Regions from separate parts of the Peribacillus sp. B-H-3 genome, predicted to be linked through region 1. Evidence: riboswitches for the same ligand, from Rfam matches in the RefSeq annotation. Region 1 holds a riboswitch; each other region holds the start of a gene.
The links. A riboswitch is a leader RNA that binds a small molecule or an ion and turns the genes downstream of it on or off. The one in region 1 is predicted to bind thiamine pyrophosphate.
Positions count from the first base shown of each region.

Region 1 (7,871 bases):
ACTGTATTGTATTCAACGATAACTTGTGCACCATTACCACCTTCCCCCATCTCGAATAAGTGGAATGAATTTTCTTGAGCCACTTCTCTCATTAAGAAAACTTTCTCCAACACCTCTTTAATGTGATCAAAATAAGAAGTACGAATAAAAATTGGACCTAAGCCTGTAATTGCATATTCTAAAGGAATGGGTCCTTTTTGCCATGGAGTTCCTGAAGCAACTCCTTCATTATTTTGATCTGATATGAGTTGATACTGTTGTTCATCAAAGTCAACAAACGATAATGTCTTTTTACCAAATTGCTCTTTGATGCCCATATGTTTTACTTCATATTTATCAAAACGTTTTACCCAATAATCCAATGCAACATCATCTGGTACTCGGGAAGATGTTTTAGAAATTTCATTTGTTCCATGTACCCCTTTTGGAATACCAGGAAAATCGAAGAATGTCATATCTGTTCCCGGACTTCCAACATCATCTGTGAAGTATAAGTGATATGTTTGAATATCATCTTGGTTTACTGTTTTCTTAACTAGGCGTAAACCTAGTATATTAGTGAAAAAATCATATATTTTTTCTGCACTGCTCGTAATGGCAGTTACGTGATGTAGTCCTCTCAATTTCTTTCATTAATATGCCCTCCAATTTTTAAAAATCTTGAAATCAAGATATTACCCCAAAAAAAGATTAATGATTTGTTCTCTCTGTAATCAATCGTTTTAATAGAGTATTGTTTCCTTGAACTTATCGACATCTAATCAGCTCGCTGCATAAATAGATTGAAATGCGATGATATATTTGTTAAATCTTCAGCCCTTAGACGTTGATGATTCCGGATAAGGTCGTTGGCTTGCTGACCGATATTGGAACAGAGGAATTTGCTCATTTAGAAATGATTGCAACCATGGTTTATAAGTTAACCAAAGATGCAACACCTGAACAGATGAGAGATGCAGGGCTCGGAGATCATTATGTAAACCACGATAAAGCCCTATATTATCAGAATGCTGCCGGAGTGCCCTGGACGGCCAGTTATATCCAGGCAAAGGGCGACCCGATTGCAGATCTGTATGAAGACATTGCGGCTGAAGAAAAAGCAAGGGCGACCTATCAGTGGCTGATTGATATTTCAGACGATACCGATTTAAATGATGGACTGCGTTTTTTAAGGGAGAGAGAGGTCGTTCATTCCATGAGGTTCCGGGAAGCTGTAGAGATCTTGAAGGAAGAACGGGACCGAAAGAAAATTTTCTAACACACCAGGGGCTGTGTTCAGCACAGCTCTTTTCTTATAATCATTTTAACAGCCTTTCCATCATTACGTATTGACAGCGGCCAATAGATGTCAGCTTGTCCGCAATCTATAAAAATTGCCAATTACAAAGCCGTCTCAATTTGGGATAATCAGTACATACAAAGAACATCCAAGGTTGTGTAAAATGAGAAAGAATTATAGAGTGTTAGAATTTATTTTGTTTGTTATAGCTTTTATAAGTACCATAATCACCTTATTCATCGTATATAAGGATATGAATAACACTTTTTCTACTAAATATATCATGGGTTATCTCATTTATCTTTTATTCTATGTGATATACATATTTACTGCATCTATATTGAATGTGCGGAAACTGAATTGGAAGGAAATTAAAAAACGAACTGTAAATGCATTGACTTTATTTCTTTTATTCAGTTTCACAATCTATATTTCTAATTATTTCTTTCATCCAGCAAAAAATAATTCTTATGGGTTCTTGATTACCGCATTTGGCACGGCCCTCGGCTTATCCTTTATGGATCTAGCCTTCCTCAGGGGGAAGAAATCCTAAAAGACACCCAGCCGGGTGTCTTTTTAAGGCTTACCTAATTTTCTCAGGCAGATGCTTCCTTGATGTTCACATGCCTGAAAAGATTGACCGCAAAGAAGATGACACCCAGCACCACTGCGATGGAACCCGCAATGGCAGCACCAAGTGCAGACTCCATTCCAAATGTCTGAGCCGCTATTCCCAGCATCATGACCGGCAGGCCGATATGATGAAGCCAGAAATGTGCCCTGCTCAATTTTGTGTTAGCTGCCTCGGGATAAAGATGATAGAAAAAGCCGAATAATGCCATGGACACCCAGCCTAATAAATTAATGTGGGCATGAACCGAGGCTAAGCGGAAATCATGGATGATTCCCATCGTTAAACCCATCAATATCCCTATTACAAAATAAATGCCAGCCGCTTTTAAAAATGACTTCCCCAAACTTACCCCTCCTACAAAAGTAATGGTGTCCCATTAGATTATAGTCAGGATTCTGGAAAAGATGAGCAGAAATTACCAAAAGCATGGTATTTTTTTAGCAGTCATAAAATGAACCTGCCGCTAAAAGAAAATTTAGGGTTTAGCGGATCACAAATGATCTGTTTTTTTGGAATAGCTGTGTCTCCCCTTTTCTTTATTATACTGTTCCTGGATATTTTTTTCACGGTTTCTGGCATTATGGTCTTCTGGCAGCTTATTATCATCTTTTGTAGCAGGATTTGATTTTACGCTCATGATCTCTCCTCCTTCCACCAAATATGATATTAAGCTTTGTAAAGGGAGGACATATTATTCCTGCCAGCCCTTGCAGACATCCACCCATTTCATATAAGCGGAATACTCTTCCATCTCCGGAATGGTCAGTTCAATTGCGCTGCTGCCGCTCCCGCAGGCAGGAAAGACGGTTTGGAATCGCTTCAAGGATTCATCAAGATAAATCTCTACCCCGTCATTCACAGCAAAGGGGCAGACTCCTCCTACCGGATGGCCAATCAGGGGTTCCACTTCTTCCCCTTTCAGCATTTTGGCTTTCACACCAAATTCATCCCTGAATTTCCGGTTATCCACTTTTGCATCCCCTGCAGCTACGATCAGGATCACCCGATCTTCTAAATGAAAAGACAGCGACTTGGCAATTCTTTCAGGTTCACAGTTTAATGCTTTTGCTGCCAGCTCCACTGTTGCGCTGGATTCCTCAGATTCAATGATTCGCACTTCCATTTCATATTGTTTAAAGTACGCTTTTACTTCTTTCAGTGACATGTATTCCACTATCCTTTTACTGATTTATGATTAAAAATTCATGCTCTAAGATGCCGCTTTTTTCTACGGCTTGTACCGCCTCTTTTAAAACTCCTTCATCCTGCACCATCGCAATCCGGACAAATCCTTCCCCAGATGGACCAAAGGCACTTCCAGGCGTCACCAATACTCCTGCTTTTTCAATCATATCCATGGCAAAATCCATGGATTTTTTATAATGAGAAGGAATCCTGGCCCAGATGAACATGGTGGCTTTGGGCTTTTCCATCTCCCATCCTATTTCCGTGAACCCTTCACAGAGGACGTCCCGTCGCTTTTTATATGCCTCCCTCGCTGTTTCCACACAGTGCTGATCACCTGTAATGGCAGCGATGGCCGCCTTTTGAACCGGCAGAAACATGCCATAGTCCATGTTTGACTTTAGGGCTTTTAATTGAGCCACAACCTCTTTATTCCCTACGCAGAAACCAATCCTGGCCCCTGCAAGGCCATAGCTTTTGGATAAGGAATTGAATTCCACACCGACTTCCTTTGCACCCGGAAACGAAAGAAAGCTTTTGCCTTTCAGGCCGTCAAATACAAGCTCACTATAGGCATTATCATGAAGAATGATGATGTCATATTTTTTTGCAAATGCCACTAATTCGGCATAAAAAGAATCGGGTGCCACTGCAGCAGTAGGATTATTGGGATAAGACACCAGCATAAGTTTGGCTTTTTCTGCTATCTCCGCCGGGATATCGTCGAGCCGGATCACATTTCCATTCTCTTTTTTCTGTGGCATATAATATAGCTCAGCTCCTGCAAGCAGCGGTCCGTGAATAAAGGCAGGATAAGCTGGATCCGGGACCAGCACCAGATCTCCCTCATCTACAATCGATAATGAAATATGGGTGAGTCCTTCCTGGGAGCCTAATAATGAACAAATTTCTGTTTTTGGATCAAGTTCAACATGATATCTATTCTGATACCAGCCGCTCACCGCTTTCAGCATGCCACTCTGGTCGTTAATCGCATATATGTAATTCCTTTCATCGAATGCTGCCGAGGACATAGCCTCAATGATATGTCTGGCCGGCGGGATATTGGGCGTACCGATGCTTAGATCAAATACAGGCTCCCCCTTCACCTCACGTTTTCTCCGGATTTCTGTCAGCTTAGTGAAAATACTTTCCCCAAACAGTTCCATTCTCTTTGCAAATTTCATGGGTTCCTCCTTTATGAAGTTCATAGTTCATATACTTGAGTATTTTTACATTATCCTATCAAACAGCCTCTTTTGTCAAAATAGTCTGAAAGACATGGTAAAGAAAAAGCGCCCATTTAAGAAGCGCCCTTCATCCATATCAATCCATCACCAATCCTCCATCCACCACCAGGTTCTGCCCCGTGACTGCCCGTGCCCATGGAGATGAGAAGAATAGTGCAGTATCCGCCAATTCCTCAGGTGTTGTTACTCTTTTTAGCGGAGTCGCAGACCGGATGATTCCAAACACCTCTTCAGTCGTAACACTGCTTGCATCCGTCTGCTGAAGAAGGCCTCCGGAAATCATGTTGACCGTGATGCCGTACTGTCCGAGCTCCTTCGAAAGATTGCGGGTAAAGCCCAGCAGTGCTGCTTTGCCGGTAGTGTATTCATGATAGGCAACCACTGGATTCTGAAACAAATTGGTGCCGATGTTGATGATCCGCCCAAACTCCATTTCCTTCATATCAGCCGCACATGCCTGTACCGTGTTTAAAGCACCCTTTATACTTCCCTCAAATTGAGTGTTGAACCCGTCCCATTCCAACTCAAAAACATTCTTCTGGGTAAGGGGATTAAACTGAAAATCGATCAAAGCGTTGTTCACAATGGTTGTGATTCCGGTATGAAAGTATTCCTTTGCTTTAGCAGCCATTTCATGAACTTCATTTTTGTCCCGAACATCCGCCTTTATGGCAATAACCTTGTTCCCTAAATTCTTGGCAAGCTCCTCGGCTTTTTCTTTGCTCTTATAATAATTAATCACCACATTTGCCCCTTCTTTTGCAAAAGCGGCTGCTATGGCAGCACCCAAACCCCTTCCCGCACCTGTTACCAATACAGTTTGTTCTGATATCTTCATATTTGCTTCCTCCTCTAATATAAAAAAACTAGGACACAGAAAGGTCCTAGTTTTATTCACTAAAAAACTACTTCCCTCCGCTGGCATGATCCAGATCAGGTCCATAAGGGTCAAAAAGCTCCTTCGCTTTTTTCTCAGCCTGGAATACAGGCTCCCCTAGTAGAATGCTATATACGGTTGTTATCTTTTATTTTATAACTTTATTACCAAATCGGAAAGGATTATGAATTTGCTCTATTTTTTTAAAAGAAGGGAAAATGCAGATGGATCTCTGGATCAAAGGGTTGTCCTCCTTTATGGTATGCTCAATTCTAAACCTTGGGCTTGTTCTTAATTCCTTCCATAAACCTTTTTTCGAGAAGTGCTCATTTTTGTTCCTGTGAACCCGTCTCTGAACCAGCTTTCATCTGATCGGCCTTCATTTTGGTCTTGAGACCCTTCCTCTAAACCATTTCCTAACGGATCCGCCGCAGTTTTGGTCCCAAGAACACTGCCTGCATGCGCCACTAATTACACCGTCTGAACCTGAATTCCCTTCTCCTTCAATCCATCTTCATACAATCCCTCAATCTCTCCATTCGTAATGACCAGGCTGATATTGGAGAGGTCGGTGATGTGCGCGAAGGTGCGCACCCCGAATTTGCTGGCGTCTGCCAGTAGGATCGTCTGGTCAGCGATGTTCAACATATGCTTTTTTAACAGCGCCTGGAATTCATTCGAATCTGTCAGCCCTCTTTCGAGATGGACTCCCTTGCAGGAGAGGAAGGTCTTATTGACATGATAGCTGGAGAGCGAGCGTTCTGCGAGCGGACCAACATAGGATAAGGACTGTGGAAGAAGCTGCCCTCCAGTAGAAATGACACGTATCTGTTCTTTTTTGCTGAGCTCTACGGCCACTTTGATGGAATTGGTCAGCACGGTCAGCTGCATATCCGGCAGCTCCTTTGCCATATACCAGGCCGTCGTGCTGGCATCCAGCACGATTTGATCTCCTTCTTCAATCAGTTGGATTGCTTGGAGGGCAATTCGCTTTTTTTCTGAGGCATTCTTGATTTCTCTTTCTACATAGGAAATCTCAGACTCTTCTTTTTGTACACTTACAGCGCCTCCATGGCTTCTCCTCAGCAGGTTTTCCTTTTCCAGCTTTTCCAGATCTCTGCGGATTGTCTCTTCCGTGACTGAAAAAATTTTGCTCAATTCGGTTACCCGGACACTCATCCTCTCATTGACTAACTCTACAAGCTTTCGTTGACGTTCGGCTACAAGCACTCCATACACCATCCTATACTTTATTTATGTTTGTTTGTTTTTGGATATTCTTTGTTTTGATAGTTGGATTATATCATTTCATTCACAAAACAAAAATACTCACCTGTTTTTTACTGGATATTTTATTTTTTAAAAAAACAGCCCCACCAACAGGGACTGTCATATTCCATTATTCATTTGTATGATTGCCAAACGTTTCATTCCAAATGAAAAACCTCTTATCCTTGTTTGACAGGCACCGAATGTTGTTCACAATAATAATCCCAGACTGCCCCGAATGCCCTGCGTACTAATTTTGTCAGGGCTCGTTATTTAAAGGAACTCCCGGTTTCTTTGAGAACCGTCTGGCAGCTGCCACACAAAATACAACGGCAATATTCACTGCGACAAGCAGCCAGCTGACTTTCTCATGGAGAATTACAGAAGCAAGCAGAAGTCCAAAGAAAGGCTGGAGAAGCTGCAGCTGTCCGACTGCTGCTATGCCGCCCTGGGCAAGTCCTCGATACCAGAACACAAAGCCAACAAGCATGCTGAATATGCTGACATAACCAAGGCTGAAGAAGGCAGGATGGCCTATGCCCTTCCACGTGACCGGAGATAAATACAATGAGAGCAGTAGCATAATGGGCAGCGACAGAACAAGAGCCCAGGATATCACCTGCCAGTCCCCCAGCCTGCGTGAGAGCCTGGCTCCTTCTGCATATCCGAGGCCGCATACGATAATCGAAAACAGCATAAAAGTGTCACCAGCCGATGATGATTGTCCTCCCTGGAAAAGGGCATAGCCAGTGACGAGTAAGCTGCCTGCAGCAGAAAAAATCCAGAACGCCGGACGGGGATGCTCCCCACCCCTGAGTACTCCAAAGATTGCAGTCGAGAGCGGAAGAAGCCCAATGAAGATAATGGCATGGGCAGAAGGTACATATTGAAGGGCTAATGCGGTCAGCAGCGGAAACCCAATGACCACTCCAAAGGCCACGACTAAAAGAGGGACTATGTCGCCCCTTGAAGGGCGCTGCTGCCGGAAGACTAGAAGAAGAGCACCTGCCAGTACACCTGCAATCGAAGCCCGGCAGACAGTGAGGAACAGCGGATCAAAGTCTCCCACTGCCAAGCGTGTTGCGGGCAGTGACCCGCTGAAGATGAGTACTCCTATAAACCCATTCACCCATCCATTTACAGCTTTGTTCATTCACTTCACCTCGTATCTTATTTTTTGATCATGGAACGTCTTATCAAACTCCTTGTTTATGGATTACAATGACTATAAACTGGAAAGATTTTTTAGCAAATAGCCAGTTTTCGTAAAATTAGCCATGCCAGTTAGGAGAAACCACACATGGATATCACGATTTTTTTAAATCGAGGAATGGATGCTCCGCTTTATCAGCAGCTCTATCAGTTTTTTAAAGAAAA
Region 1 covers NZ_CP183879.1:2,501,265-2,509,135, reverse strand. Annotated here, with positions in the region: partial or broken gene ACN6MY_RS12470 (ring-cleaving dioxygenase) at 1-623, opposite strand, end outside; partial or broken gene cotJC (spore coat protein CotJC) at 833-1,258, shown strand; gene ACN6MY_RS12460 (cytochrome-c oxidase) at 1,876-2,256, opposite strand; gene ACN6MY_RS12455 (DUF3941 domain-containing protein) at 2,404-2,550, opposite strand; gene ACN6MY_RS12450 (YbaK/EbsC family protein) at 2,605-3,078, opposite strand; gene ACN6MY_RS12445 (aminotransferase class I/II-fold pyridoxal phosphate-dependent enzyme) at 3,095-4,285, opposite strand; gene ACN6MY_RS12440 (3-oxoacyl-ACP reductase) at 4,425-5,186, opposite strand; TPP riboswitch at 5,242-5,354, opposite strand; gene ACN6MY_RS12435 (DeoR/GlpR family DNA-binding transcription regulator) at 5,697-6,455, opposite strand; gene ACN6MY_RS12430 (DMT family transporter) at 6,754-7,647, opposite strand; gene ACN6MY_RS12425 (PLP-dependent aminotransferase family protein) at 7,795-7,871, shown strand, end outside.

Region 2 (7,871 bases), 1.1 Mb from region 1:
TATGACGGCAGTGATGAAGGAAAAAGAGCCATCGAATACGGAATTTACTTCAAAGAAAGAATTCCTGAATCCAATCTTACTATTGTCCATGTTTATAATGAAAGAGTAGAGCAAAGAGCCGTGGGGAATCCAGGATCTGCCGGATTAGCAAATGACGGCTATTATATTGATCCGACTCAAATGCATCCTGTGCTGCCGGTAGAGAATAATTTTAACAGAGGTGCTGATACACATCTTGTAGTTTCAAATAGTGTGACAGCGGCAGAAAGCCACCGCTTAAGTATCCTGAGCGAAAACGGCGTTGACGGGAACTTTGAAATACTCGAAGGGAATCCTGTAGAAAGCATCACCAGCTATGCTGAGCGAATTGGTGCTGATGTGATTATAGTCGGAAACAGCGGAAAATCGGGGATTCAAAAATTGTTCACGGGTAGCACCGGGAGCTCCATAATTAAGGATGCATCTTGTCCTGTCCTGATAGCTAAATAGTGCTTAACATCCCCCTATCTAAACTTCTGTTTCCAAAAGGCTCTGCTTTTGACTGGCGGCTGCATCAGCACCATGCAGCCGCCGATTATCTGCATCAAATTCAACTTGGTTTATTCTGCATCCCGTTCACCAGCTCTTGGTACCTTTGTACTGCATCTAGTTTGTCGGCTGTACTGTAAAGCCGGTAATTATCCTCATCCAATATACGGTAATGCTGGCTGATTATATTTTGCTGAAGCACAAATCCGTATTTGGCAGAAACCTCCTTCCACCAGACCTTGCCGCCCATTGTTTTTTCATTTTTAAAAACAGCACCAGCCCTGGCGACCGTTTCAACCGCTTCAAGCGGATCTCCTCCAAAGGAAGACTGTATAACATCGCTTTCGCGAAAAAGCGCACATATGGCAATCACTGCCGTCCAGCCAGCCTGGGTTCTGCCTTTTTCAATTTGAACCAGAGTTTTTTTTGACAGCCCTATTATTTCCGCCATTTTATCCTGTGTATAACCCATTTCCACCCTGACAAGCTTGATCTTGTCCGAGACAATCTCAATAATATCCTGCTTATTCACACTCTCACCGCCTTTTAAGGCCTCTGCCAAGAAATAAAAGCCGCCATGTACTGGCAGCTTAAAACACATTTATTTTTTTAACGGGCCTGTACTGCAATCTGATGAACAAGACTTCTTTAAAGCACAAGCACCGCATTTTCCCTGTTTAGATTTGCTGATGAATTTATACATGGCCCATGATGCATATCCAATGATCAATGCGCCTAAAATGAAATTAATCATGAAGCTGCCTCCTGTCAGAAAAATAATTTTCCTCCTTGATAAATGGCAATCGAAATGATGTAGGCAAGTATTAAAGCATACACAACAGCAAAAAACGTCCATTTCTTAGAGTTGGTTTCTTTGAAGATAGTCGCAGTAGTAGCCAGGCAAGGGATATACAATAAGATAAATGCCATGAAGCTATATGCTGATAGCGGTGTAAAGAAATCACCCAGCAATCCCTGCAGGCGAACATCTCCTGAAGTATGGTAAATGATATTCATCGATGATATAATCGCTTCTTTTGCTAAAAATCCAGTAATCAGCGATGCTCCAGCCTGCCAGGTCCCAAATCCTAATGGTGCCAGCAGGGGAGCGACCGTACCGCCAATCATGGCAAGGAAACTATCATCCATATTCACTCCCCATCCGGACAGGCCGGAATTAGAAAGCAGCCAAATAAAAACGGAGCCTGCAAAAATGAATGTTCCAGCCTTTTTAACAAAGCCTTTTCCCTTATCCCACGTGCTTCTCCAAAGGGCTTTTCCCTGAGGCATGCGATACGGCGGCAGCTCTATTACAAAAAAGGAGCTTTCACCTTTTAAAATGGTGGAAGAAAATATCTTTGCCAGAACAAGTGCGACTGCTATTCCTAGCAAATAAAGCGATAATACGATTAAAGCCTTATTGTGCACAAAGAACGCGCCGGCAAAAAGTGTATAAACGGGCAGCCTGGCCGAGCAGGACATTAAGGGTGTAAGCAGGATAGTCAGCAGCCTTTCCTTAGGCTGTTCAATTGTTCTTGCAGACATGATCCCGGGCACGTTGCATCCAAATCCTATTATCATGGGAATGAATGCTTTTCCGTTCAGCCCGACAGATTCCATCAGCCGGTCCATTACCAGAGCCACCCGTGCCATATAGCCCGAATCCTCAAGGATGGATATAAATAAGAATAAAATAAAGATCTGTGGCACAAATACAAGCACTCCGCCCACACCGGCCACAATTCCATCCAAAATAAGCGATTTAATAAAACCGGATGCACCTGCTGCATTCAGGATCAGGGTAATCGTTTTAGTCAGCGGACCTGACATGAAGGCATCCAGGGCATTGGATAATGGAAAGCCAAACCAGTCAAAAGTCAGCATAAACATGAGATACATGACGCCGCAAAAAATAGGGATGCCAAGGTATTTGTTTGTCACAATCGCATCCACACGATCTGTCAAGGTGAGTGTTTTCGTCTCTTTGCGCTCCATTACTTCATGAATGATTTCTTTTATCTTCTTCTGCCTTGTTTCATATATATAAGATTCAGCGCTTTTCGAATTCCCGGCAGCTATGACTTTTTGATTGATTACAGAAATGAACTCCTCAAGCCATTGATGATCAGCGTATTGCTCAAGATAATGCTTTACATCAGGATTCCCTTCCAGCAGCTGAAGGCACAGCCATCGGACAGATAATCGTGTTTCAGGCAGCTGTTTTCCCAAAAGAACAATGCCTTCCTCGACCGCTTGTCCATAATCAATGAAAGAACTTAAAGGAACCTGCACGTTTTCTTGAACGACTACCTCTGCAAGTTCGTCACACCCTGACCCATTTCTTGCGGTTATCGGAACAACAGGCGATCCCAAAATGGAGCTCAGCTTACCTGCATTAATTTTAATGCCTCGTTTATCAGCAACATCACCCATATTCAAACCAATAACAATAGGCTTTCCATATTCCATGATTTGCATGGTCAAATGAAGGTTTCTTTCTAGCTGGGAGGCATCCAGTATATTCAGCACAGTCCTGCACGTTTCATTCAAAAAGAACTGAGTGACAACACCTTCATCGCGCGAAAGGGGATTGAGAGTATATACGCCTGGCAAATCAATAATCTTTCCGCTTGAATGCTTTAATGTGCCTACCTTTTTTTCTACCGTTACGCCGCTCCAATTTCCTACATATTCATATGAACCAGTTAAGTGGTTGAATAGTGAGGTTTTTCCTGTATTCGGGTTTCCAAGCAGTGCAATGCTCATGCCAATTCCCGCTCTACTTCTATCTCGTTAGCATCTCTGCGCCTGATGGCAACTGATTGCCCATTGCACTCTATCATATAAGGTCCGCCAAATGGCATGATGCATCTAAGGCAAACCTCAGAGCCTTCACAAATCCCTAAATCAAGCAGCCTTCTTCTCACTAGCTGGTTTGTCTTTACCATGCTAAAAACCACTGCTTTTTCCCCTGCCTTTAAGCCTGTTAACATGCTGATCCCCCCAAACAGTGAAAAATGTATCTCAATATATGTTTTTTTAATATGGATTACAGGCAGCCCAACTGGAAGCCTGGTTCTAAAATAGCGCAATGACAGATTATCTTGTCAATTAATGATATGAAAATGATTATCATTTACATTTGATATTTATCATTATATTACATAACAAAAGAAAATAGAAAGAAATATTCTTCTAAAAACTAAAATTACATTTCTTCTTTTTCCAGAAGAGGACTTTCATGTAAATAAGAATGAATTCCGGATGGCTTATATATCTGCTCCAGAGAGATCACAGGTCTTATGTACAGCTAATTAAAGCTGTGACAAACATATAGAAGTCATTGGGATTAGAACGGAACACTATGGTGCCATAAAAGCTTTCATCCTCAGTTGGGTGGTTTTGCTGCACTGGATAATTTGCTATCTTTTCACATTTAAATTAAATCTCTTATACTAGCCATTTAGCCTTATTTTTCTTCAATTGCACCCAAAATGTTTTTTCTCCATTCGGACAAATGCTGCCATTTCCTGCTGGCCTTTTCCCCTATCTTTCCGACCTTTTCCGAGACTATCAAACATTTCTTCCGGAAAATCTGCAAAATTTGCTGAATTAATTAAATTTACAAATATTCTGTCATCTATAATAATTAAGAAGAATTTTATTTAATTGAGGAGGAATTTTATGAAGCGTAAATCTATGGGATTAGCACTCGCTGCAGGACTAGTCCTGACTGGCGGGACCGTACAGGCTACAGCTGCAAAGAAGCCGGTTGTCCATCATGAGCAAACCGTACAAAGCAGCTTCCTTAAGAAACTCAGTGCAGACAGAATGTACAACACCATTGCATTGCTTTCGAAACAGCCCCGTGAAGCTGGAACTGAAGGGGAGCTGAAGGCTGTACATTACATAGAAAATGAGTTTAAGAAGCTTGGCATGAAGACAAAAATTCAGCCTTTCCCTATTTATGACTTTAAAACAAATCACGCATATGCAAAAATTGCCGGCCAGGATATTGAAGAAAAACCGTATGCATTCAGCGGAAGCGGAAGCGGAAAAGTTACTGCCCCACTCGTATATGCAGGCAAAGCAAAGCCAGAAGAAATTGGCGATGTAAAAGGGAAAATCGCACTGGTTGAGCGGGGAGACATTCCTTTCATTGAGAAAATCGCAAATGTTATCGCCAAAGGAGCTGCTGGAGTTATTATGTTTAACAACTCTGCAGAAGGCAATCAATTTGGACAGGCCGGCGAGGGGCAAAATATTCCTGCTGTTGCCATCACACGGTCTTCCGGGCTGAAGATTATAGAGCAGCTAAAAACAGAACAGCTCACTGCGACTCTGGACGTTGATATCCAAAAAATAGAAAAAACCTCCTACAATGTTATCGCCAGCATGAAACCCACTTCCAAAAAGTCAACCGGCCAGGTTATCACCATCGGCTCCCATCACGATTCTGTACACGGCGGACCCGGAGCTAATGATGATGCTTCCGGAGTATCAGCTGTCCTCGAACTGGCAAGAGTACTTTCCAAAGAAAAAACAGATACCGAAATCCGCTTCCTGACATTCGGCTCTGAAGAAAGAGGCCTTGTCGGATCATCCTACTATGCTGCACACCTTCCAAAGACAGATACAGACCGGATGGTAGCGCACTTTCAGATGGACATGATTGGCGGACGTGATGCAGGTAAAGGCAAGCCAGCCGGAGGCTTGATCATGTATACAATTGACGGCAAAAAAAACCTGGTGACAGATCTTGGTGCAAAATACAGCTACCAAATATTCAAAGAAACCATTCCTTACGGTGAATTGGGCCGCAGTGATCACCAGCCGTTCCATGAGCTTGGCATCCCTTCTGCCTTGTTCATTCATTCGCCTGTCGAACCATGGTATCACCAGCCGACAGATACACTGGATAAAATCGATAAAAAGAAATTGCTTCAAGTTGCTAAGATTGTCGGCTCGTCAGCTTATGAAATAGCTGATCCGAAATCGCCCGCCATTGTAAAATATCCATTTGAAGACCGTCCAGTAGATTGACAAAAAGGGGCTCGCCTAAATTTAAGCGAGCCCCTATCTTCTTTTGGGACAGAATCATTGTATATACAGTCATGTGCATGCCCATTACGTAATATATGGGCTGCGTCTATTTCATCTGCTGATTCCCGCTTCAGCCAACAAGCGGAAAAAAACAGGATTTCAGCATTAACAAAAGCACAGTAATATTTCCCGAGGAACATCATTACATGCCGATAAAAAAACCATCACCATACTATGCCTGGTAAGACTTTTTGATCAGTACCTTTGAAGCTCCCGAGTATAACAGCACCACTATAATCGCTGACAGGATAAAGCTTGCCAGCATGTACGTGCCATTGTAAACCAGTGAGTAAACAGCCACATTCTGTCCTTTAGGCGTATATGACGCAAAGAATACAATGCCTGAAGTGAAATGGCACAAAAATCTCAGAAAACTTCCAAGAAGGATGCCGGCTATTCCGTACATTTTCCCCTTGCCGGTATGGCCTTCTTTATAGCTGGTGACAACTTTGTTCATAAATATCCCTGATATTCCCACGAGGGAAAATGCAAGGAAGTAATCAAGAAACCCCTGCACAGGATGAGCAATAACCGGGCTTCCAATAACGATTTGGAGAAGTCCCAAAAGCAGCCCTGTCACAACCCCTCCTTTTACACCCCAGCGGTATGCCATCAGAAAGATCGGGACCATCGCTATGGACACCGAACCTCCTTGAGGCCATATTCTTGAAAAGATAAAACCAGATACTAAATCAAGCAGCAGTGCCAAAGCAGCAAATACAGCCACTTCAACCATAAACAATGTCTTATTTTGCATATTTTTCCTCCTTCTCCCCAGTGAGAAGCTTACAAGAGCCTGCCTGCATGTTTTTTTTGCAAACGCAAAAAAAGCAATACAGGGCGGTAATGGATTCCCTTTATTGCTTTTATCCAAAACCACATCCCTACGCTAGCATTAACTAACAGGTTCATAGGGTCTGAACTCAATCGCTCACTCTCAGCCGTTAGGGCTCCCCTTGTGGATTACTATATTTTTTTATCCTCGAAAGAAATATACTACTTGTTTCAGGAATTTACAAGCACAAAATTTCTGCAGAAACTGACTTTATTCCTTAAAAATATTAAACTGAAGAACATTTTTATCTGTTAAAAAGGGTTTTTTTTCTATACTATAGAATTAGAACTAGGACTAGGACGAAATGATCTTATAATTTACCTTAGTCGGAGGCCATAATGGTGTTTATTAATGAAACATTTATTGACTTTTTAATTTTCTATAAGGAAAGTATTGTTTCAGAATGGAATGAGAGGATCAACATTTCCTCATATGACCCATATATGGAGAATATCGCGGAAAATGTGGAGCGTTTTTTTGATTTAATCATCAAGTCCCTAAGTGAGCCGGAAAACTTGGTGGACGAGTATATTAAAAGCTACTCCCATCTTGTTGCCGGTGAACGTTACAAAGCAAATATACATATTGATGAATTTATTCACAACTGTTCACTGGGCAGATCCATTATTTATTGCCGGCTGACAGAATTGCAAAAATCCCCTGAAGAGCTCTGTAATGTGCTGCTGCGGATCAATGAATGTTTTGACAAGTGCATTTTTTACACGGTTTCACACTATTCAGAGCTAAAAACACAAATTATAGAATCACAGTATAATTTTCTGAGCCAAACCCATAAGGACAGGCTCACCTTGCTCGGGCAGATGACGTCTAGCTTTGTTCATGAATTCAGGAATCCGCTTACTTCAATCATGGGATTTGTTCAGCTTCTGCAGTCAGAGAATACTGAAATCAAATATTTGGATATCATTTCAAAAGAATTGGAACAGCTCAATTATAGGATTACCCAATTTCTGAATTTATCCAAAAAAGAAAGCATGGTATATGAAGCAAAACTCTTTTCTGTGAGTGAATTAGCCCATGAAGTTATTGAGTTCCTGTATCCTGCCATCCTTGAGGTGAATGCTGCCATCTCGGTCAGTATTCCAGACGGGATTTATATCAATGGAGCTAAAGAAGAATTCAGACAGGTTTTCATCAATATCATTCTAAATGCACTGGATGTCATTTCAAGTATCAATTTGCCATCCATAAGCATAACCGCCGCGGAAAACCCTGAAGGCTATCTTACGCTGCATATTGCAAACAATGGTCCGAAAATTCCGGATGACATTATTTCTACTATATTCGAACCATTTACCACCACGAAAAAAACAGGCACAGGACTTGGATTATTTGTCTGCAGGGAAATTATCGAAAAACACAACGGCACATTAAGCTGTACCTC
Region 2 covers NZ_CP183879.1:1,385,509-1,393,379, reverse strand. Annotated here, with positions in the region: gene ACN6MY_RS06875 (universal stress protein) at 1-489, shown strand, start outside; gene ACN6MY_RS06870 (helix-turn-helix transcriptional regulator) at 590-1,060, opposite strand; gene ACN6MY_RS06865 (FeoB-associated Cys-rich membrane protein) at 1,130-1,282, opposite strand; gene feoB (ferrous iron transport protein B) at 1,297-3,294, opposite strand; gene ACN6MY_RS06855 (FeoA family protein) at 3,291-3,521, opposite strand; gene ACN6MY_RS06850 (M28 family peptidase) at 4,213-5,571, shown strand; gene thiT (energy-coupled thiamine transporter ThiT) at 5,804-6,388, opposite strand; TPP riboswitch at 6,496-6,598, opposite strand; gene ACN6MY_RS06840 (histidine kinase N-terminal domain-containing protein) at 6,805-7,871, shown strand, end outside.
Region 2: another riboswitch for thiamine pyrophosphate. It lies ahead of thiT (energy-coupled thiamine transporter ThiT); the one in region 1 lies ahead of ACN6MY_RS12440 (3-oxoacyl-ACP reductase).

Region 3 (7,871 bases), 390 kb from region 1:
GGAAAAAATCATGAGAAATACCCTGCAGCAAATGGCTTACAGAGACAGTTTGACTAACATATTTAATAGAGGATATTTCACCGAAAAAACTGCTGAAATGATAGAAACATGCAAAATAAGCAATATGCCTTTATCACTCATTTTATTTGATATTGACCACTTTAAACAAATCAACGATACGTACGGGCATGCAATCGGAGATGAAGCCATTAAGCATGTTATCAATATATCCAAAAAATTCATAAAACCGGAATATATTCTGGCCAGGTATGGAGGCGAGGAATTTGTCATCTCCCTTTCTGGAGTTTCTATAGAAGAAGCGGGGGGAATAGCCGAAGAAACCCGCAAAAAAATTGCAGAATGCCCATTAATAACAGATGGAAAAATTATTCATATAACTGCCAGCTTCGGAGCAGCAGAAATGAGCAATCACCAGAATCTGAATTCCCTGTTCCATGATGCTGACCAAGCTTTATATGAATCAAAAAAACGGGGAAGAAATACAGTGAGCATTCGGCCTGCTGCCCTTTATATTTAATCTTTCTTTTTGCAATACTAAAAAATGAAGCAGGAGGAGATCGAAATGGTAAATCTGCTGTTGGCCGGTACATGGCATGTGCACACAAGGGGCTTTGTCAAGGAGGCTCTGCAAACAGGAAAAGCCAAACTCAAAGCCGTCTGGGATAATGATGAAGTAAGGGGAAGGGCGGTCGCAGAGGAATTTGGTGTTCCCTTTGAAAGAGATTTGGCAGAAGTACTGAAAAGACAGGATATAGGGGCAGTGATGGTTGAATGTGCAACCACCATGCATAAAGAAGTGATCTTAATGGCCGCCCGCGCTAAAAAACATATTTTTACTGATAAAGCACTTGCCCTCACAGTAGAAGACTGTTTAGAAATACAAACTGCCATCGAAGAAAATGGCGTAAAATTTATGATTTCCCTTGAATCACAAACAATAGGTGCCTACCAATATGCTAAAAAGCTCGTTGATGGGGGAATGCTCGGCAAAGTGACATCTGTTTATTTCAGGCGGGCCCATCAAGCTGCCATCGATAAAAACATGCTGCCTCCCTACTGGTTCGATTCTTCGGAGACCGGCGGAGGAGTTACCCTCGATTTAGGATGCCACGGGCTTTACCTTCTGCCCTATTTTTGCGGAGAACCGGTTAAAGTCACTTGTCTAATGAATGAGCTTTATGGGACTGGAAGCGATGAAATATCCACGACTGTAATCGAATTTGCAGGAGGAGCAATAGGTACGGCCCACACATCTTTCGCTTCATACCGCCTGGATAATATGCTGGAGATTATTGGCACTGAGGGTATTTTAGTCATATCCGGCCATAATGAATCCGGCATGAGGGTGCTCCTGCAGTCCAAATCACTGCCAGGACACGAAGATCTTTCGCCAGTTGACACAGCTAGTCTTTTAAAGGATGCTCAGCTTCCAAGCGCTCAGTTCATAGACTTTGTTATAAATGAAAAAAAAGCACCTGATTATGATATGGATAAAGCAATTATGCTGACACGTCTGATAGAATGCGCCTATGAATCCGCTGAAAAACAAAAAACGGTTTTATATTAAGACTAAAATTAAAACAATTATTATAGGTAAAAAAAGGAATCTATTACTGGATTCCTTTTTCTGTATTGTTGTTTACATAATTTTATTATTAAATATTATAGCTAATGGGATTTTCAAAGAACTAAGCAAAGCACTATGTCTGTTTAAAAGCCGTTATGATGAACATAGCCTGATTTCATTCATATACTGAAACTAAAAGGCAGATTGCGGGGGGATAGCTTCTATGATTACAATAAGGATCGGAGAAAAGGAGTGCTTGTATTATGGAAATCTTGAAGGTTATTTCGAAAAGTTCCGCAGACACATCATAGGAAATAATAAGATGATAAACACTCCATATGGTAAGAAAAAACTAATCTATTCCGATTGGACCGCAAGCGGAAGGTTATATCGGCCGATTGAAAAAACAGTAAGCGAAAGATTCGGCCCTTTTATGGCAAACACCCATACAGAATCTAATTCTACTAGCTCTGTCATGACCCTGGCATATAAAGAGGCTCAAACTATCATCAAAAACCATGTTCAAGCCAGAAAAGAGGATGTCATTATCACTTGCGGTTCCGGCATGACCGCTGCTGTGAATAAATTTCAAAGACTTCTGGGCTTGAAAATACCGGAAAGGTTTCAAAATAAAATCAGCATCTTGGAAGAAGAGCGTCCTGTTGTATTTATTACACATCTTGAGCATCATTCAAATCATACTTCTTGGCTTGAGACCGTTGCCGATGTTGAAATAGTCAGACCGGCGAAGAATGGAAATGTTGATATGGATCACTTGAAGCAGCTTCTAGAAGCCTATAAAAACAGGAAGCTGAAAATAGGATCTTTTTCTGCCTGCTCCAACGTTACAGGAATTATGACTCCCTATCATCAAATGGCCAGGGTGATGCACGAATACGGAGGTATCTGTCTGGTTGATTTTGCGGCATCGGCTCCTTACACAGATATTAACATGCACCCTGAGGATGAGCTGGAAAAGCTCGATGCAATCTTTTTTTCTCCCCATAAATTTCTGGGAGGCCCAGGCACAAGCGGGGTATTGATATTCGATTCCGCTCTATATCAAAATTCTGTACCAGACCATCCTGGTGGAGGCACGGTTATCTGGACCGATCCCTGGGGAAAGCATAAATATTTTGACTCGATCGAACTGCGGGAAGATGGAGGTACTCCAGCAATCCTGCAAACCATCAGGATTGCCTTGTGCATCAAACTTAAAGAGCAAATGGGGACCGAGTTTATTTTAAAAAGGGAAAAAGAAATTTTGAATATTCTCCTGCCCGGAATACAGAAAATAAAAGGAATCACCGTATTGGAAAAAAACGCAGCAGAAAGGCTCGGCATCATTTCCTTTCAAGCAGAAAACATACACTATAATCTCATCGTCAAGCTTTTGAATGACAGATTTGGCTATCAAGTCAGGGGAGGGTGCTCGTGTGCAGGAACCTACGGGCATTATCTGCTGAAAATCAATAAAATTACGTCAAATTCCATTTTTCAGGAAATTGAAAAAGGAGACATGTCAAAAAAGCCTGGATGGGTGCGGGTTTCCGTCCATCCAACTATGTCGAATGAAGAAGTTTATGGATTCCTGCAATCCATGAAGATGATCATGGAAAATATTGAAGAATGGAAAAAAGACTACAGTTATGACAAAGAGACAAATGATTTTCAATTTATTGGGGAAGCAAGAAACAAAACATATAAAATGTTCCAGCTTGATAATCCATAAGGAAAATTGTTTCGGCTGTTTAATGAGCAGCCCTTTTTTTAGTATCAGGCATGGCAATTATCTAGTCGGTAAAAGCCCGCCTCGGGGTGCACACTTCGGCCAGCCACTAAGGAGGCGCAAGGTACCTTAGTGGCTGGAGGAACCGAGGAATAAAATTTTGCTCGGCGAACTGAAATCTGATACGAAGGCTTTATATAGGGATAAGGCTCCATAACAAGTCAAAGACCAAAACAACAAGGCAAGATAGTTACATAGACCTGGAAGTTATTGCGGATGCAAGAAAGTAAAGTCAAAAAGTTTAGCCGCAAAAAAGTATATGTAGTACATTAAAATTAGGGGTAATTTCACGCATCCCAATTCAAAAGTATGGATGCAGGCTGCTTGTATCTCTTTTATGAAAAATAAATTTTCCGAAAATTTAGTTTGCTGATTTCAATATTTTGGTTACAATGATAATAAAGGCATGTTGAAGCAGTGAGCGGTGTCTTCCTTCCAGAGGGGAGGGTGAGATTATGGACCTTGCAACTGCGACATTTGTTGTGGTGTTATTTGGCGTTATTGTTCAAATTGCATCGGCTGTAAAAAAATAACCCGCCCTGATAGGCGGACGGGCAAAAAATAACTCTGTGCATAAGGCAGCGCTCACTTGCGATTCATGTTTGGCCGCAGTATTGGCAGTGCTGCGGCCATTTTTAATCAAGCGCAAGCACGTTAAAGGCGCTTGTTTTTTAATTATATTCAAGACTTTAAAAAAATACGAATTACCATGAAAAAACAATTTAACTTTGTCCCATATTATACCATAAAAGATAGATAAGCAGTAAGATAAAATAGTGATATTTTCTTCGGCTGGCTTTGTCATGAAATGGTGACATGGTTTATAGCATGAACAGGAATAATCCTTAGTGAGAATCTTCTATATTTAAACAAGCCATTATCCAGCAAGGAGAGAAAAGATGAAAAGCGGAAAAGACATTGTTTTTTTAGTTGAAAGAGATTCCTGGATGCTTAGCGTACTGCAGGCCGCCGGGCAGCTTAACCTGCCTGACTGGTGGATATGTGCAGGCTTTGTCCGCTCAAAGGTTTGGGATGTGCTGCACGGCTATACAATAAAAACGCAGCTTCCTGATATTGATGTGATTTATTTTGATAAAACGAATATACAAGAAGATTATGAAAAAGAGCTGGAGCTGAGACTTGGCAAAATTCTCCCTGACTTGCCCTGGTCTGTTAAAAATCAAGCCAGGATGCATAAAGTGAATCACATGGAGCCCTATTCCTCATCATATGAGGCTATGTCTAATTTTCCTGAAACAGCCACAGCACTGGGAGTCCGTTTCAATGAAAAAGGCAAAGTGGAACTGGCTGCACCCTGGGGTGTTAATGATCTTCTGGCACTAGAGGTGAGGCCCACCCCCCTTTTTTCCAAGTCTGGTCCTTATCATCAGGTTTACAAGGATCGCAGGGCTAAGAAAGGCTGGGATCAAACATGGCCAGAAATTAAGATATTCAGCTGAATTAAACACAGGAAAGCAGGAGCCATGAAAAGGAATTATTCTTTACAACTTTTTTTTAGTATGCTATCTTAGATTCACATTAAAAGGTATTATAAAAACCTTCTTAATGAAAAATTACATATGTACGAATTTCACTAGGGGAGCCATTGGCTGAGACTGAACAATTGTTCTAAACCCTTTGAACCTGATCTGGATCATACCAGCGTAGGGAAGCTGAAAGAAACGTTTTTGTCATCTTTTATATTGGCATTGCCTTTCCGCCCGCTCCCTATTTCAGGAGCGGGCTTTTCATATTTCAAACGAAGGAGATGTATAACATGGAGGGTTACAGCGCATTAGCCAGCATCATTTCACAAAAAGCTGAAGAAAAGAGCGAGGAACTGCTGCAGCTTTTAACCCGGCTCATAGCTTTTCCGACAATTAGCCCCCCTGCCAGAAACACAGCCAGCATCCAGGATTATATGGACAGCTACTTAAAAGAACTCGGTTTTCAAACTGAGAAGTGGGAACTTTATCCCGGCGATTGGAACGTTGCTGGCGTTATGCCGGGAAAATCAAGCAATACATATAACAGTTTAATTATTAACGGACATGTGGATGTGGCGGAAACGGGGGATATTTGCGGGTGGGATAATAATCCATTTACTGCAAGCCTGAAGGGTCCCTATCTATATGGCAGAGGCGCTGCAGATATGAAAGGAGGTATCGCTGCCTCCCTGATGGCCATTAAGCTCCTAAAAGAGCTTGAAATCCCTCTCAATGGCGATCTGCAATTTCAATCTGTTACTGGTGAGGAGGCAGGAGAAACTGGCACACTTTCCTGCATCGAGAGGGGCTATACAGCAGACTTCGCTATTGTTGCTGATACAAGTGATATGCATATTCAGGGACAGGGAGGTGTTATAACAGGCTGGATAACCATTCAGGGCAAAGAAACTTTTCATGATGGACTCCGGTCAAGGATGAATACTGCAGGCGGAGGGATTTTCGGAGCAAGTGCCATTGAAAAAATGATGAAGATTATAGAAAGCCTTCAGGAATTGGAACGCCACTGGGCTGTGACAAAGTCGTATGCTGGTTTCCCTCCCGGCTCCAATACGATAAACCCTGCAGTTATTGAAGGAGGGCGGCATGCCGCATTCATTGCAGATAGGTGTTCACTCTGGATAACAGTACATTTTTATCCTGATGAAAATCATGAAAAAATCATAAAGGATATAGAAAATCATGTAAGGCGTGTGGCTGCTTCTGATCCCTGGCTTAGTGAAAATATGCCGGTTTTTAAATGGGGAGGGAAATCCATGCTTGAGGATAGGGGAGAAATCTTTCCTTCACTGGAGCTTGACCTAAATCATAGAGGAACCCAAACGCTAATGTCATCATTCAACGAGCAATTAACAGAGAAACCGCGTACTGGCATGTCTCAGACTGTTAATGATGCTGGATGGTTTGGCCATAAAGGTATTCCTGCAGTCATCTTTGGACCTGGAAAGCTTGAAGATGCACATGCGGTAAACGAAAAAATTGAATTTCGGCAATTAATCGATTATATGAAGGTCATGGCATTATTTATTTCGAAATGGTGCAACACCAAAAAGGAGGGTAAGGAATGACATTTACTCAAACACTGCATCGGAATGTACAGGAAATTTGGGCAAAAACACACCATCATCCATTTATTACCGGTATTGGCACTGGTGAATTGCCTGAAGAAGCCTTTATCAGATATATGAAGCAGGATTATATCTTTTTAATTGAATACAGCAGGCTATTTGCTCTAGGGGTCTTAAAAGCCCGTGATTTTCAGACGATGAGTGAGTTTTCCGGGATTCTGAATGAGACACTGCACGGTGAAATGGAGCTGCACCGGAACTACGCAAGAAAATTTGGTATAAGCTGCCGTGATTTGGAAGATTCCTCACCTACCCCAACAAACCTTGCATACACAGGATACATGCTTAATGCAGGACAAAATGGATCCCTTGCAGAATTAGCTGCAGCTCTTTTACCATGTATGTGGAGCTACTGGGAAATCGGGAGAATGCTCAAAAAAAAATACCCTGGCTCTGACGCACATCCTTTATACGGTGAATGGGTCTCAATGTATGCTTCTGAGGAATTCGGCAAGGTTGCACAGTGGCTGATCAAGCTCCTGGATTCACTGGCAGATGGAAAGCCTATGTTGGAACTTGATATTCTCACTGACCATTTCATGACATCTTCACGCTTTGAATATATGTTCTGGGACAGCGTGTACAAAGGAGATGATTGGCCTGTTTGACTATATGCTGTTAATAGAAAAACTGTCATTTGCCTTTCCCGCTGAAAAAGGCAAAAAACCTATTTTTATAGATCTGTCCATGAAAGTAAAGCAAGGAGAATTTGTTTCGGTCATTGGTGCCAGCGGTTCAGGAAAAAGCACTCTGTTTAAACTGATTTCAGGTTTGCTTCAGCCTGATAGAGGAGGTATTGCACTTAAAGGCTTGTTATCTAAAAATATACTTGGCAAGGTAGGATACATGCCGCAAAAGGATCTGCTGATGCCTTGGAGGACACTGCTTGGAAATATGCTTCTGCCGGCGGAACTTTCAGGGGCAGATAAAAAACGCAGCACAAAAGAAATTGTGGAATGGATTGACAGGTTTGGATTATCCGGCTATGAAAATGCTTATCCTCATGAGCTTTCAGGTGGGATGAAGCAAAGAGCTGCCTTTTTAAGAACAATTATGACAGGCAAAGACCTTTTATTGCTGGATGAACCTTTTGGTGCACTTGATTCAATGACAAAACGCAGCATGCAAAGCTGGCTGCTGGAGCTGTGGGGAGAGCTGGAGAAAACCGTTTTATTTATCACGCATGATCTTGAGGAAGCGATATTGTTAAGTGACAGAATTTATATACTTGGTAAAAAGGAAGGAAGCCTTAAAGAAATAAAGGTGGAATTTCCGAGGCCAAGGACTCCGGATTTTATTTACGAGCCGCTTTTTTTGAAGAAAAGAAAAGAATTGGAAAGGCTGATTCAGCATGAAGAGCA
Region 3 covers NZ_CP183879.1:2,888,065-2,895,935, reverse strand. Annotated here, with positions in the region: gene ACN6MY_RS14415 (histidine kinase N-terminal 7TM domain-containing protein) at 1-538, shown strand, start outside; gene ACN6MY_RS14410 (Gfo/Idh/MocA family protein) at 584-1,588, shown strand; gene ACN6MY_RS14405 (aminotransferase class V-fold PLP-dependent enzyme) at 1,812-3,320, shown strand; gene ACN6MY_RS14400 (nucleotidyltransferase family protein) at 4,277-4,837, shown strand; TPP riboswitch at 4,964-5,066, shown strand; gene ACN6MY_RS14395 (acetylornithine deacetylase) at 5,155-6,450, shown strand; gene tenA (thiaminase II) at 6,447-7,118, shown strand; gene ACN6MY_RS14385 (ABC transporter ATP-binding protein) at 7,102-7,871, shown strand, end outside; gene ACN6MY_RS14380 (ABC transporter permease) at 7,862-7,871, shown strand, end outside.
Region 3: another riboswitch for thiamine pyrophosphate. It lies ahead of ACN6MY_RS14395 (acetylornithine deacetylase); the one in region 1 lies ahead of ACN6MY_RS12440 (3-oxoacyl-ACP reductase).